2 regions of the Pseudomonas sp. GW821-FHT05D12 genome follow, and region 2 is predicted to be linked to the other one. Evidence: predicted binding sites of a transcription regulator. Region 2 holds the regulator's gene; the other holds the start of a gene.
The links. The regulator FliA, encoded in region 2, starts transcription of late flagellar genes. The targets are predictions, from matches to a motif close to CTAAAGTTTNNNNNNNNNNNGCCGNTAA.
Positions count from the first base shown of each region.

Region 1: a site for FliA is predicted at 2,810-2,837, ahead of motA (flagellar motor stator protein MotA). Genes of this name have one in related genera too.

Region 1 is NZ_JBWKSN010000003.1:445,810-452,880, reverse strand. Features, by position in the region: gene rsgA (small ribosomal subunit biogenesis GTPase RsgA) at 1-263, shown strand, start outside; gene motB (flagellar motor protein MotB) at 864-1,886, opposite strand; gene motA (flagellar motor stator protein MotA) at 1,890-2,741, opposite strand; gene AC07SI_RS07680 (HDOD domain-containing protein) at 2,909-4,444, shown strand; gene rhdA (thiosulfate sulfurtransferase) at 4,502-5,317, shown strand; gene asd (archaetidylserine decarboxylase) at 5,334-6,194, shown strand; gene serB (phosphoserine phosphatase SerB) at 6,337-7,071, opposite strand, start outside.
Region 2 is NZ_JBWKSN010000009.1:94,634-101,704, reverse strand. Features, by position in the region: gene AC07SI_RS18075 (S1 domain-containing protein) at 1-127, shown strand, start outside; gene flhA (flagellar biosynthesis protein FlhA) at 399-2,513, shown strand; gene flhF (flagellar biosynthesis GTPase FlhF) at 2,526-3,842, shown strand; gene fleN (flagellar synthesis regulator FleN) at 3,949-4,782, shown strand; gene fliA (RNA polymerase sigma factor FliA) at 4,779-5,519, shown strand; gene AC07SI_RS18050 (chemotaxis response regulator CheY) at 5,690-6,064, shown strand; gene AC07SI_RS18045 (protein phosphatase CheZ) at 6,083-6,871, shown strand; gene AC07SI_RS18040 (chemotaxis protein CheA) at 6,883-7,071, shown strand, end outside.

The DNA of each region.
Region 1 (7,071 bases), on a different contig from region 2:
TGTTCCACTTCCCCGGCGGCGGCGAACTGATCGACTCCCCCGGCATCCGTGAATTCGGCCTCGGCCACGTCAGCCGCAGCGATGTGGAAGCGGGCTTTATCGAATTCAACGACCTGATCGGCACTTGCCGCTTCCGCGATTGCAAGCACGACCGCGAGCCGGGTTGCGCCCTGCTCAAGGCCCTGGAAGATGGGCGCGTGCAGCAGCAAAGAATGAACAGCTATCGGTCGATTATTGCGAGCTTGCCCGAAAGCAGTTATTGAGGGGCCATTTCTTGATACCTATAAATGGCAGCACCAAGCACCCTAGCCCATTGATTTAAAGGGTGCTGGCATCAAGAATCCGTGCAACTGGGTGGCCAATCGATGCAAGCCAGTTTGAATTCGAAATTCCTGATGCCCATCATCGCTCCGTCACCAGCGCAAGCTGGCAGGAGTCTGGATCCTTTTCGGGGTTGATCCAGCGGCGCAGAAGGGGCGAAGCAAGCTCCACTGCGCGTCGAATGAAGCCGCCTTCGGGCGGCTTTGCTTTTTGTGGGGCATTTACGAGTGACTCTCTACTATCACCCCAAACAAGGCGACGTTCTTCTTTGCGATTTCACACGAGGCTTCGTTGCCCCTGAAATGCTACAAAGAGCTGTGGGTGAAGTGCGACATGATTTACACCGTCAGCTTCGAGCGCCTGGATAAGCTCCATAGAAAGACTCGAGCAAAAGGTCGAGAATATTTCGTGCCCCGGCTGGACACCAACGACATCCGAGGTGTTATCAGTGGAGTCAAAGCCTATCTCCCTCTTTGATAAGAAATGAAAAACGCCCCGATCAACCGGGGCGTTTTTCATTGTTGAGGTGGGCTGCTTGCAGCCTAGGAGCCCGTTGCAGGCGCCGTAGGATCCTTCACCCCGCCATCATCGAACAGGTTCAACTTCTGGCGCAGCTCATGCGCCGGCAATGGCTCCTGGCCGGGCGGGATGGCGTTCGGGTCGGCCGGTACTTCGCCGGGCGCACCGTCGCCTGGGGTCGGAACCGGTGGCGCGGCGTGCTGGTCGCCTTCGATCGCACGCTGGGCCTTCTTGGTCAGCACGACGATGTCGATGCGGCGGTTGATCGGGTTGAACGGGTCCTTGGGATCAAACAGCTGCGAGGAGGCAAACCCCACCACGCGCGCCACTTGCGGGTCCGGATAGCTGCCGGCGACCAGGGCGCGACGCGCCGCGTTGGCACGGTTGGCCGAGAGTTCCCAGTTGCCGAAGTCACCCTGGCCCGCGTACGGCTTGGCGTCGGTATGACCGCTGATGCTGATCTTGTTCGGTACCGCCTTGATGGTGTCGGCCATCGCCAGCAGGATGTCTTCAAAGTACGGCTTCAACCGCGCGCTGCCCGAGTCGAACATCGGCCGATTGGCCGCGTCGGTGATCTGGATGCGCAAACCGTCCGGCGTGATCTCGAACGAAATCTGATCCTTGAATTTGAGCAACTGCGGGTTTTCCTCGACCTTGGTCTGCAGTTCTTGCAGCAACAGCTCAAGGCGTTCCTGCTCGACTTGCTCAGCCATGGCCTCGACGGTATCGCGCTCGATCGGGATTTTTTCCTGAGGCGATTCGGTCTTGATTTCCGGGTTGATGGTGCGCTCCGGCGCCAACTGCGGCGAGCCGCCCAGGTCGATCACGAAGGGCGTACCGCTTTCCGAGAAACCAATGGGGTCCTTGAAGTAGCCGGCGATGGCGATCTTCTGTTCGGGCGTGGCGGTGGACATCAGCCACAGCACCAGGAAGAACGCCATCATCGCCGTCGCGAAGTCGGCGAAGGCGATTTTCCAGGCGCCGCCATGGTGCCCCGCAGCGAAGCGCTTGACGCGCTTGATGATTATCGGCTGGTTGTTTTCCATGGCTTAGCGACCGCGAACCGCTTGTTCCAACTCGGCGAAACTTGGGCGATGTTTCGGGTACAGCACCTTGCGACCGAACTCCACCGCCAACGACGGCGGCATGCCCGACGCCGAAGCCACCAGGCACGCCTTGATCGCTTCGTAGAGGTTCACCTCTTCCTTGGCATCGTGGGCCAGGGAGGTAGCCAGCGGGCCGAAGAAACCGTAGGCCGCGAGAATACCGAAGAAGGTACCGACCAGGGCCGCACCCACGTGCATGCCGATGGCCTTCTGGTCGCCTTCGCCGAGGGACGCCATGGTCACCACGATACCGAGTACCGCCGCGACAATACCGAAACCGGGCATGCCGTCGGCGATGCCGGTCACGGCGTGGGAAGGATGTTCCAGCTCTTCCTTGAGGCTGAACAGCTCCATGTCGAACAGGCCTTCCAGCTCATGGGGCGCCATGTTGCCGGAGGACATGATGCGCAGGTAATCGCAGATGTAGGCGGTCATGCGCTCGTCTTTGAGCACGGCCGGGTACTTGGCGAAAATCGGGCTGGCCGCAGCGTCTTCGATGTCGGCTTCGATGGCCATCATGCCTTCGCGGCGGCTCTTGTTGAGGATCTCGTAGACCAGGCCCAGCACGTCCAGATAGAAAGAGTGGGTGAAGCGCGAGCCGAACATGCCCAGCGACTTCTTGATCACGTGCAGGGTCATGTAGCCGGGGTTGGCCTGCAGGAAGGCGCCAAACGCTGCACCGCCGATAATCAGCACTTCGAAAGGCTGGATCAGCGCGGCAATTTTACCGTGGGAGAGGACGTACCCGCCGAGCACACTTGCGATGACGACGATGATGCCGATAATTTTAGCCATAGGAGATGAGTACTTGCGCCGTCAGGTTCATGGACATATTTGGAGGAACTGAAAAACTCTTGTTCTACTTATCGGCAAAACTGCGCCAGACTATAGCCCGTTAAGGCGAAAAGCCAGTTCGGCCCGTTCCGGGCGTGTTGACCGCAAGTGATGATCGCGCCCCAATCATGGCTAATGAAACGACAGTCCCAACTGCAAAACCCAACTCCCTCGCTGCTTGGATCAAGCGCCTGGACGACGTGCTGCTGCCTGTTCCCCAGGCCAGCCACGAACGCGTGTGCAAAGCCATCCGCGATAGCCGCAGTTCGTTGCGAGACATTGCCGAACTGATGCAGAACAGCCCGGCCCTCGTGCTCAGCGTGATGCGCGAGGCCAATAGCCACACGCATGGCAGCATGACGGCACCGGCGGAAAACCTTGAAGTGGCGCTCAATCGCCTGGGCCTCAAGCGCGCCGAAGAGTTGCTGACACGCCTGCCCTCGGTCCCCGCCCAAGAGATTCCGGTGGCGTTGCGCCAATTACTGCTGGTCAGCCAGCACGCCTCGCAGCAAGCCAACGGCTTGTTCGGCAGCCGCCTGGCGCGGTTGTGGCAAGACATTCACTGGGGCAGCCTGCTATTCCTGTCGCCGCTGTGGCCGATGGCGGTGGCCTACCCCAAGCTCCTCGAAGAGTGGGAGCTGCGGGTTATCCACAAAGGCCAATCGGCGCGTGCAGTCGAGCAGGAATTGTTCGGCGTGCGCCTGCTGGACCTGTGCCTCGGCCTGACCGAAACGTGGCACCTGCCGATCTGGGTATCCCAGGGCTATACCCTGCTGCGGAACGAGCAACGCCTGCTGGTCAAGGCGTTGCATATCGCCCGCGAAGATGACCCGTTGCGCCACCAGCAATTGCTGGATGCCGACCCCAACCTGCGGCGCTGGCTGAATCAGCCGGCCAATACGGTACTGCTGGCCAACGGCCTGGCGATGTCGGCCCAGGAGTCCTGGACCTGTCCGCACACCCAGCGCTGGCAATACCTGACCGCGCTGTACCTGCAACAGCCTTTGGGCGACGTGCAGCAACAGGTGCACCAGCAAGCCGTCACCAGTGCGCGCACTACCTTGATGCCGGACCTCTGGCACCCGGCGCTGTCGCTGATCTGGCCATGGCATGTGCAGAAGATCCACCGCGGCCTCCTGCCGGCCCCGCCGCCGACCGCCGAAGCCCTGGCGGTGTGGCGCAAGCGCTGCACCGAATTGCTGGTGGAACCGAGCCGCTTCGCCAACGCCATGCACCTGACCACCTGCGCCAAGGAGGCCCTGTCGGCCAGCGGCATGCAACGGGTCATGCTGCTGATGACCGACCGCGCCCAGAGCACCTTGCGTGTGCACCAGGTCGACGGCCTGCCCAAGGACGCCGCCAACCTGAGCCTCGATGTGGTCCACAGCACGCTGCTGCAGCGCTTGCTGGAAAAGTCCGCCCAGGTGCGCCTCACGCCTGACAACCACGCGCAATTCTCGGCGCTGCTGCCGCCGATCCTGCGACGCCTGTTCACCGGCGAGCACCTGCTGCTGCGCTCCCTGAGCTGCAATGGCAAGGTCGTGATGCTGATGGTCGCCGACCAGGGCGGTGGGCCGTTCTCGGAAACCACCGTGCAGGCCTTCGGCAAAACCGCCCAATGCATCGAGAAAGCGCTGCACAGCTTTACCAACCGCAGCGCCTGATGCTTGCGCTACAATCGCCCTCTTTTATCGCCAACATTTGTGCCCAGGAGACCTCACATGCCTGACTTCTCTGGCTTGCCGCTGGTGATCGAGTCCAGCGACCTGCTCGGTCGACTGGATGCCGAACAGCTGATTCTGGTGGACCTCACCAGTGCCGCCCGCTACGCCGAAGGGCACATCCCCGGCGCGCATTTCGTTGACCCCAAGCGCACCCAACTGGGCCAGCCGCCGGCGCCCGGCCTGCTGCCCCACAAGGCCGACCTGGAAAAACTCTTCGGCGAACTGGGCCACACCCCGGACGCCACCTACGTGGTCTATGACGACGAAGGCGGCGGTTGGGCCGGACGTTTTATCTGGATGCTCGACGTGATCGGCCATCAGAAATACCACTACCTGGACGGCGGCCTGCTGGCGTGGCTGGCGGAACAACACCCGCTGTCCACCGAGGTCCCGCCACCAGTCGGTGGCCCGGTCAGCCTCACGCTGCACGAGGGCCCCACCGCCACCCGCGAATACCTGCAAAGCCGCCTCGGCGCGGCCGACCTGGGGATCTGGGATGCGCGCGGCCCGCTGGAATACTCTGGCGAAAAAGTGCTCGCGGCCAAAGGCGGGCACATCCCCGGCGCGGTGAATTTCGAATGGACGGCCGGCATGGACAAGGCGCGCAACCTGCGGATCCGCCGCGACATGCCGCAGATCCTCGAAGACCTCGGGCTGACCAGAGATAAAGAGATCATCACCCATTGCCAGACTCACCACCGCTCTGGCTTCACCTACCTGGTGGCCAAGGCGCTCGGTTATCCGCGAGTCAAAGGTTATGCCGGTTCCTGGGGCGAATGGGGCAACCACCCCGACACCCCCGTCGAGATTTAAGAGTTAAGGACAGTTAATGAAAAAGCAGTTGTTTATCCTCAGCCAGTACCTGCTGCCGCACCACCTGCTGTCGCGGTTGGCCGGCTGCATCGCCGAATGCCGCGTGCGCTGGTTCAAGAATGCCTTCACCCGTTGGTTCGCCAAGCGCTATCAAGTGGACATGTCCCAGGCCCTGGTGGAAGACGTGACTGCTTATGAGCATTTCAACGCCTTCTTCACCCGCGCCTTGAAAGATGGCGCGCGCCCGCTGGATCAAACCCCAGGCGCAGTGCTGAGCCCTGCCGATGGCGCGGTCAGCCAACTGGGTCCGATTGAGCACGGCCGTGTGTTCCAGGCCAAGGGCCACAGCTTCAGCGTGCTGGAACTGCTGGGCGGCGATGCCGCCGTGGCGGCGCCGTTCATGGGCGGTGATTTCGCCACCATCTACCTGTCGCCGAAAGACTACCACCGCGTGCACATGCCACTGGCCGGCACCCTGCGGGAGATGGTCTACGTGCCGGGGCGGATTTTCTCGGTCAACCAGACCACCGCCGAAAACGTGCCGGAGCTGTTTGCGCGCAACGAGCGCGTTGTCTGCCTGTTCGATACCGAGCGTGGCCCGATGGCCGTGGTACTGGTGGGCGCGATGATCGTGGCGTCGATTGAAACCGTGTGGGCCGGCCTGGTCACGCCGCCGAAGCGCGAGCTGAAAACCTTCCGCTACGACGAAGCCGCACGGGCGCCGATCCACCTGGAAAAAGGTGCGGAATTGGGTCGCTTCAAGCTGGGTTCCACCGCGATCGTGCTGTTCGGGCCAGATCAGGTGAAGTGGGCAGAAGAACTGGTGGCAGGTTCGCCGGTGCAGATGGGCCAGGGTATCGCACTGCCGAAAGCCTGATCTGAAGCTGACGAAAATCAACATGCAGGAGCCGGGCTTGCCCGCGATGACGGTGTTTCAGTCAACCCATCTGTGACTGAAGTACCGCCATCGCGGGCAAGCCCGGCTCCCACAGTGACCGCATTCCTGCAGTTGAATCAGCTTATAGCTGACCGTCGCGATCACGGAAACCCAACAGGTACAGCACCCCGTCCAGCCCCAGCGTCGAGATCGCCTGCTTGGCCGATTGCTTGACCAACGGCTTGGCCCGGAACGCCACACCCAGGCCGGCAATCGCCAGCATCGGCAAGTCATTGGCGCCGTCGCCGACCGCAATGGTCTGCTCCAGGCGCAAACCTTCCTTGTGGGCCAATTCCTTCAGCAGATCGGCCTTGCGCTGCGCGTCGACAATCGGCTCCACCGCCACGCCGGTCACCTTGCCATCCACCACTTCCAGCTCGTTGGCGAACACATAGTCGATGCCCAGCTTGGCCTGCAATTGCTTGGCGAAGTAGGTGAAGCCGCCGGACAGGATCGCGGTTTTGTAGCCCAGGCGCTTGAGCTCGGCGAACAGCGTTTCGGCGCCTTCAGTCAGGCGCAGCGATGCACCGATGGCGTCCAGCACGCTCACATCCAGGCCCTTGAGCAGCGCCAGGCGCTCCTTGAAGCTGGCACGAAAATCCAGCTCACCGGCCATGGCGCGCTCGGTGATCGCGGATACTTGCTCGCCGACGCCGGCCGCCTTGGCCAGTTCGTCGATGACTTCAGCTTCGATCAGCGTGGAATCCATGTCGAACACCGCCAGGCGACGGTTGCGCCGGAACAGCGAGTCTTCCTGGAAGGCGATATCGACATTCAGCTCCTGGGCGACGCTGAGAAATTCGGCGCGCAGGGCCTG
Region 2 (7,071 bases):
TGACGAGCCGGTGCATGTGGATCGCACCGGCTCAGCCGGCATCTGGCTCAAGAAAGGCTTGCGCGTGCAGTTCGTGAGGATCCATTGCCCTCAAGGGGTGTATGCGTTCCATATCAAACTTATCTAGCGGCATGCATGCCTGGCTGTTGGCGGTGTGTCCATCGACCAATAATGTGGGAGCTGACTTGCCTGCGATGACTGAGTTCAGCCTGGCGCTTCAGGTGACCGACACACCGCCACCGCAGGCAAGCTCCTGCATTTGAAACGCGTTCCCCTCGACGATCGTCGCCCTGAAACCAAAGTTGGAAGGCTTCTTGCAATACCGCCTCCAGGACGCCTCCCGGCGTCAAAAGTTTGCTTCAAGGAAACGAGGAATACCGGTGGTGGATCGCTCTCAAATGCTCGGCACGGCCCGTACGACCCTGACTGACCTCTCGCGGGGCAATCTGGGTGTGCCGTTGTTGTTGCTGGTGATGCTGGCAATGATGATGTTGCCGATGCCGCCGTTCCTGCTGGATGTGTTCTTCACCTTCAACATTGCCCTGTCCGTGGTGGTGCTGCTGGTCTGCGTATACGCCCTGCGACCGCTGGATTTTGCGGTATTCCCGACCATCCTGCTGGTGGCGACCCTGTTGCGCCTGGCGCTCAACGTGGCGTCGACGCGCGTGGTGATGCTCCACGGCCAGGACGGCCACGCCGCCGCCGGTAAGGTGATCCAGGCCTTCGGTGAGGTGGTGATCGGCGGCAACTACGTGGTGGGTATCGTGGTCTTCGCGATCCTGATGATCATCAACTTCGTGGTGGTGACCAAGGGCGCCGGGCGGATTTCCGAGGTGAGCGCGCGCTTTACCCTCGACGCCATGCCCGGCAAACAGATGGCTATCGACGCCGACCTCAACGCCGGCCTCATTGACCAGAACCAGGCCAAGTCGCGCCGTCTGGAAGTGGCCCAGGAAGCCGAGTTCTACGGTTCCATGGACGGTGCCAGCAAATTCGTGCGCGGTGACGCCATCGCCGGCCTGCTGATTCTGTTCATCAACCTGATCGGCGGCATGGCGGTCGGGATTTTCCAGCACGGCATGACTTTCGGCGATGCCGGCAAGGTGTACGCCTTGCTGACCATTGGTGACGGTTTAGTGGCGCAATTGCCATCACTGTTGTTATCCACAGCTGCCGCGATCATGGTCACCCGTGCTTCGGGCTCCGAAGACATGGGCAAGCAGATCAGTCGCCAGATGTTCGCCTCGCCCAAGGCCCTGGCCGTGGCGGCGGGCATCATGGCGATCATGGGCATCGTGCCGGGCATGCCCCACGTGTCGTTCCTGAGCATGGCGGCCATGGCGGCCGGCGGTGCCTACCTGTTCTGGAAGAAGCAGAATGCGGTCAAGGTCCAGGCCCAGCAGGAAATCGCGCGCCAGCAGGAACTGCTGCCGTCGCCGGCCCGGGCCCAGGAAACCAAGGAGTTGGGCTGGGACGACGTGACCCCGATCGACATGATCGGCCTGGAAGTCGGCTACCGCCTGATCCCGCTGGTCGACCGCAACCAGGGTGGCCAATTGCTCGCGCGGATCAAGGGGGTGCGCAAGAAGCTCTCGCAGGACCTGGGCTTCCTGATGCCCACCGTGCATATCCGCGACAACCTCGACCTGGCCCCCAGCGCCTACCGCCTGACCCTGATGGGGGTGATCCTGGCCGAAGCCGAGATCTACCCGGATCGCGAACTGGCGATCAACCCGGGGCAGGTATTCGGCAGTCTCAACGGCATTACCGCCAAAGATCCGGCTTTTGGCCTGGACGCGGTGTGGATCGAAATCAGCCAGCGCAGCCAGGCGCAGTCCCTGGGCTACACCGTGGTGGACGCCAGTACCGTGGTCGCCACCCACCTCAACCAGATTCTGTACAAGCACTCCCATGAGCTGATCGGCCACGAAGAAGTCCAGCAATTGATGGGTTTGCTCGGCAAAGCCTCGCCAAAACTCGCCGAGGAACTGGTGCCGGGCGTGCTGTCGCTGTCGCAACTGCTCAAGGTCCTGCAGGCGCTGCTGGCCGAGCAGGTGCCGGTACGCGATATCCGCAGCATTGCCGAGGCTATCGCCAACAATGCCGCCAAGAGTCAAGATACTGCCGCCCTGGTGGCTGCAGTGCGCGTCGGATTGTCGCGCGCAATCGTCCAAAGCATTGTAGGGCTTGACTCTGAGCTGCCTGTGATCACCTTGGAACCAAGGTTGGAACAAATATTGCTCAATAGTATTCAGAAGGCAGGACAAGGCCAGGAAGAGGGCGTTCTGCTGGAGCCAAGCATGGCTGAGAAGCTGCAGCGTTCGTTGATCGACGCCGCGCAGCGTCAGGAAATGCAGGGCCAACCGGTGATCCTGCTGGTGGCCGGCCCCGTCCGGGCGATGTTGTCGCGGTTTGGGCGCCTGGCAGTACCGAATTTGCACGTTTTGGCTTATCAGGAAATTCCTGACAACAAGCAAGTGACTATCGTCGCGACAGTAGGGCCCAACGGCTGAGGGTAGTGGGTTATGCAAGTTAAGCGTTTTTTCGCCGCCGATATGCGTCAGGCCATGAAACTGGTTCGTGATGAGCTGGGCGCCGACGCCGCGATTATCGGTAACCGTCGTATTGCCGGCGGTGTCGAGCTGACGGCTGCCCTGGATTACACTCCCCAGGCCCTGGCCCCGCGCGTCCCGAACATGGAACTCGAAGACGAGCTGCGCAAGACGGCCTCGCGCATTGTCTCGGCCCAGGCCGAACTGAGCATGCGTGGCGACAGCGACGCCACCACCAACCGCCAGTTGTTCGCCGGCCTGCCGCTGACCGCTGCCGAGCCGCTGGTCGAGCCGACCTTCGTTGAACCCCCGCGTCCTGCAGCGCCGGCCCCGGCCGCCGCAGTCGACCAGCGCGTGTTCGACTCGATGCGCTTTGAACTCAATGGCCTGCGCGAGCTGCTGGAAGTGCAGCTTGGCTCCCTCGCCTGGAACCAGCTGCAAGGCAGCAAGCCGCAACAGGCCAACCTGTGGCGTCGCCTGCAACGCATCGGCCTGTCCGGCCCGTTGTCGCGCGACCTGCTGGCCCTGACCACTGAAATCGAAGAGCCTCGCCAGGCCTGGCGCATGTTGCTGGCCCACTTGGCGCGGATGATCGTCACGCCGGAAATCGAGCCGCTGGAAGAGGGCGGTGTGATCGCCATGGTCGGCCCTGCCGGCATGGGCAAGACCACCACCCTGGCCAAGCTGGCCGCCCGTTACGTGCTCAAGTACGGCGCGCAGAATATCGCGCTGGTGAGCATGGACAGCTACCGTATCGGTGCCCAGGAGCAGCTCAAGACCTTGGGTCGGATCCTCAATGTGTCGGTGACCCATGTCGACCCGGGCCAATCCCTGGCCAACGCCCTCGACCCGCTGCTGCGCAAGCGCGTGGTGTTGATCGATACCGCCGGCCTGCAAGCCAGCGACCCGGCGTTGCGCATGCAGCTGGAAAGCCTGGCCGGGCGCGGCATCAAGTCGAAAAATTACCTGGTGCTTGCAACCACCAGCCAGAAACAGGTTCTTACCGCTGCGTACCATAGCTACAAACGCTGCGGCCTGGCCGGCTGCATCCTCACCAAGCTCGACGAAACCGCGAGCCTGGGCGAGGTGTTGAGCCTGGCCATCAGTCATGAGTTGCCGGTCGCCTACCTGACCGACGGCCCGCGGATTCCGGATGATCTGCATCTGCCGCGCCGTCATCAGTTGGTCAGCCGTGCAGTCAGCGTGCAAATGCAAGAAGAGCCTAGCGAGGAAGCGATGGCCGATATGTTCGCCGACCTCTATCACAGCCCGGCAAAGCGGGTGGGTTGAGGGCAGGATGAACACCGTGAAATGTACCTACATCGATGGTCTGCAAGCGATTCACGCGGCCAAGCCATGTAGCCTGCGTCTAAGCAAGACAAGGTAAAGAAATAAAATGGGCAGCATGCATCCCGTACAGGTGATCGCGGTGACCGGCGGCAAAGGTGGCGTCGGGAAAACTAACGTGTCAGTGAATTTGTCCCTGGCCCTGGCAGAGCTTGGCCGTCGCGTCATGCTGCTGGATGCTGACCTGGGGCTGGCGAACGTCGACGTTCTGCTGGGGCTGACGCCCAAACACACGCTTGCCGATGTGATCGAAGGGCGCTGCGAGCTGCGCGACGTGCTGCTGCAGGGCCCTGGCGGTATCCGCATCGTGCCGGCCGCCTCCGGCACCCAGAGCATGGTGCACCTGAGCCCGGCGCAGCATGCCGGCCTGATCCAGGCGTTCAGCGATATCGGCGACAACCTCGACGTGCTGGTGATCGACACCGCCGCCGGGATCGGCGAGTCCGTGGTCAGCTTCGTGCGCGCTGCGCAGGAAGTCCTGTTGGTGGTCTGCGATGAACCCACCTCGATCACCGACGCCTATGCCCTGATCAAACTGCTTAACCGTGACTACGGCATGAACCGCTTCCGCGTGCTGGCCAACATGGCCCAGAGTCCACAGGAAGGGCGCAATCTGTTCGCCAAGTTGACCAAGGTCACGGATCGCTTCCTCGATGTCGCCTTACAATACGTCGGCGCAGTTCCCTACGACGAGTGTGTACGCAAGGCTGTGCAAAAGCAGCGTGCAGTCTACGAAGCGTTCCCTCGTTCCAAATGCGCCTTGGCGTTCAAGGCTATTGCCCAGAAGGTCGATACCTGGCCGTTGCCTGCCAACCCTCGGGGGCATCTGGAGTTTTTCGTCGAGCGATTGGTGCATCAGACGAGCGCAGGACCGGTGCTATGACATCCAGCGGCTACAACCTTTACAAGAAATCGGCACGTGACAGCCAGGGTGAATTGATCGAGCGCTATGCGCCGCTGGTCAAGCGCATCGCTTATCACTTGCTGGCACGCCTGCCCGCCAGCGTCCAGGTCGAAGACCTGATCCAGGCGGGCATGATCGGCCTGCTCGAAGTGTCGACCAAATACGACGCGAGCAAGGGCGCGAGTTTCGAGACCTATGCGGGTATCCGCATCCGTGGCGCGATGCTCGATGAAGTGCGTAAAGGTGACTGGGCGCCGCGTTCGGTGCATCGCAATACGCGCATGGTCAGTGACGCAATTCGCGCAATTGAAGCAAAAACCGGTCGCGACGCTAAAGATCACGAAGTTGCGGCCGAACTCCAATTGAGTCTCGACGATTACTACGGGATTTTGAACGATACCTTGGGCAGCCGCCTGTTCAGTTTCGACGACCTGTTGCAGGACGGCGAACACGAAGGGCTGCACGAGGACGGCGCGAGTGCTCATCTGGAGCCGTCGCGCGACCTGGAGGATGAACGCTTCCAGGGTGCGCTGGCGGACGCGATTGCCAATTTGCCGGAGCGTGAGCGACTGGTGTTGGCGCTGTACTACGACGAAGAGCTGAACCTCAAGGAAATCGGTGAGGTCCTGGGAGTCAGCGAATCGCGGGTCAGCCAGTTGCACAGCCAGTGCGCAGCCCGCTTGCGGGGGCGTTTGGGAGAGTGGCGAGCGCGCTGACAGGCAGTGTTGGGGAGCACTGCAAACCACACCGCGAGGGTGATTGACCCTCGCGGGATCGGCCCGTGGTGCCCCCGGCAGTCCTTTTTGTGTAATGCCTGTTGATTGAAATGGCGCGTCCAGGTGCTGGGCGCGTTTAAGACTGCTTGGAGGTCGAATTGGACAAGAACATGAAAATCCTCATCGTTGATGACTTCTCAACGATGCGGCGGATCATAAAAAACCTGTTGCGTGACCTTGGGTTCACTAACACGGTCGAGGCGGATGACGGCATTACGGCGATTCCGATCCTCAACAGCGGGAGCATCGACTTTCTGGTAACGGACTGGAACATGCCGGGCATGACCGGTATCGACTTGCTGCGCCATGTGCGCGCCGACGAAAAACTGCGCAGCCTTCCCGTGCTGATGGTGACCGCCGAAGCCAAGCGTGAGCAGATCATCGAAGCCGCCCAAGCCGGGGTCAACGGTTACGTGGTCAAACCATTCACTGCATTGGCCTTGAAAGAGAAGATCGAAAAAATCTTCGAACGCATCCACGGCTAATGCCATCGCGGGGGAGCTATGGAGCATAAAGAAACGTCACAGGGAGACTTTGAGTCGACCCTGAAAAAGCATGCTCATCAGTTGGTCGACAGCCTTGAAAAAGGCCAGTTCGGCGACGCGGTGCAGTTAATCCATGAGCTCAACCAGACCCGTGACCGCGGCCTGTATCAGGAAGTGGGCAAGCTCACACGCGAGCTGCACAGTGCGATTGTCAATTTCCAGATTGACCCGCACATGCCCCAGGCCGAAGAAATTTCGCAAATCACCGACGCGACCGAACGCCTGTCCTATGTGGTCAGGCTGACTGAAGCGGCGGCCAACCGCACCATGGACCTGGTGGAAAACGCCACGCCCCTGGTCAATGGCATGGCCACCGAAGCCCAGGCCCTGAGCCACGATTGGGGCCGCTTCATGCGCCGCGAGGTGGGGGCTGAGGAGTTTCGTGAACTGGCGCGTCGGGTCGACGGATTCTTGTCACGCAGCGAGCAGGAAAACCGCACGGTTTCCAGCAACCTCAATGACATTCTGCTGGCCCAGGATTACCAGGACCTCACCGGCCAGGTGATCAAGCGTGTGACCCAGTTGGTCACCGAAGTGGAAAGCAACCTGCTCAAACTGGTGCTCATGGCCGGCCAGGTAGACCGTTTTGCCGGCATCGAACATGACCGTGAAGCGATCCTCTCGGAAAAAGATCCACAAAAACATCTCGCCAAGGGTGAAGGTCCGCAGATTCATGCCGATAAACGTGAAGACGTTGTGTCAGGTCAGGATGACGTAGATGACCTGTTATCCAGTTTAGGCTTCTAAGGAGCACCCACATGAGCTTCGGCGCCGATGAAGAAATCCTTCAGGATTTCCTTGTAGAGGCCGGCGAAATTTTAGAGCAACTGTCCGAACAACTGGTCGAGCTGGAAAGCCGTCCGGATGATGCGAACCTGCTCAATGCAATTTTTCGCGGTTTTCACACTGTAAAAGGGGGCGCCGGCTTCCTCCAGCTCCATGAGCTG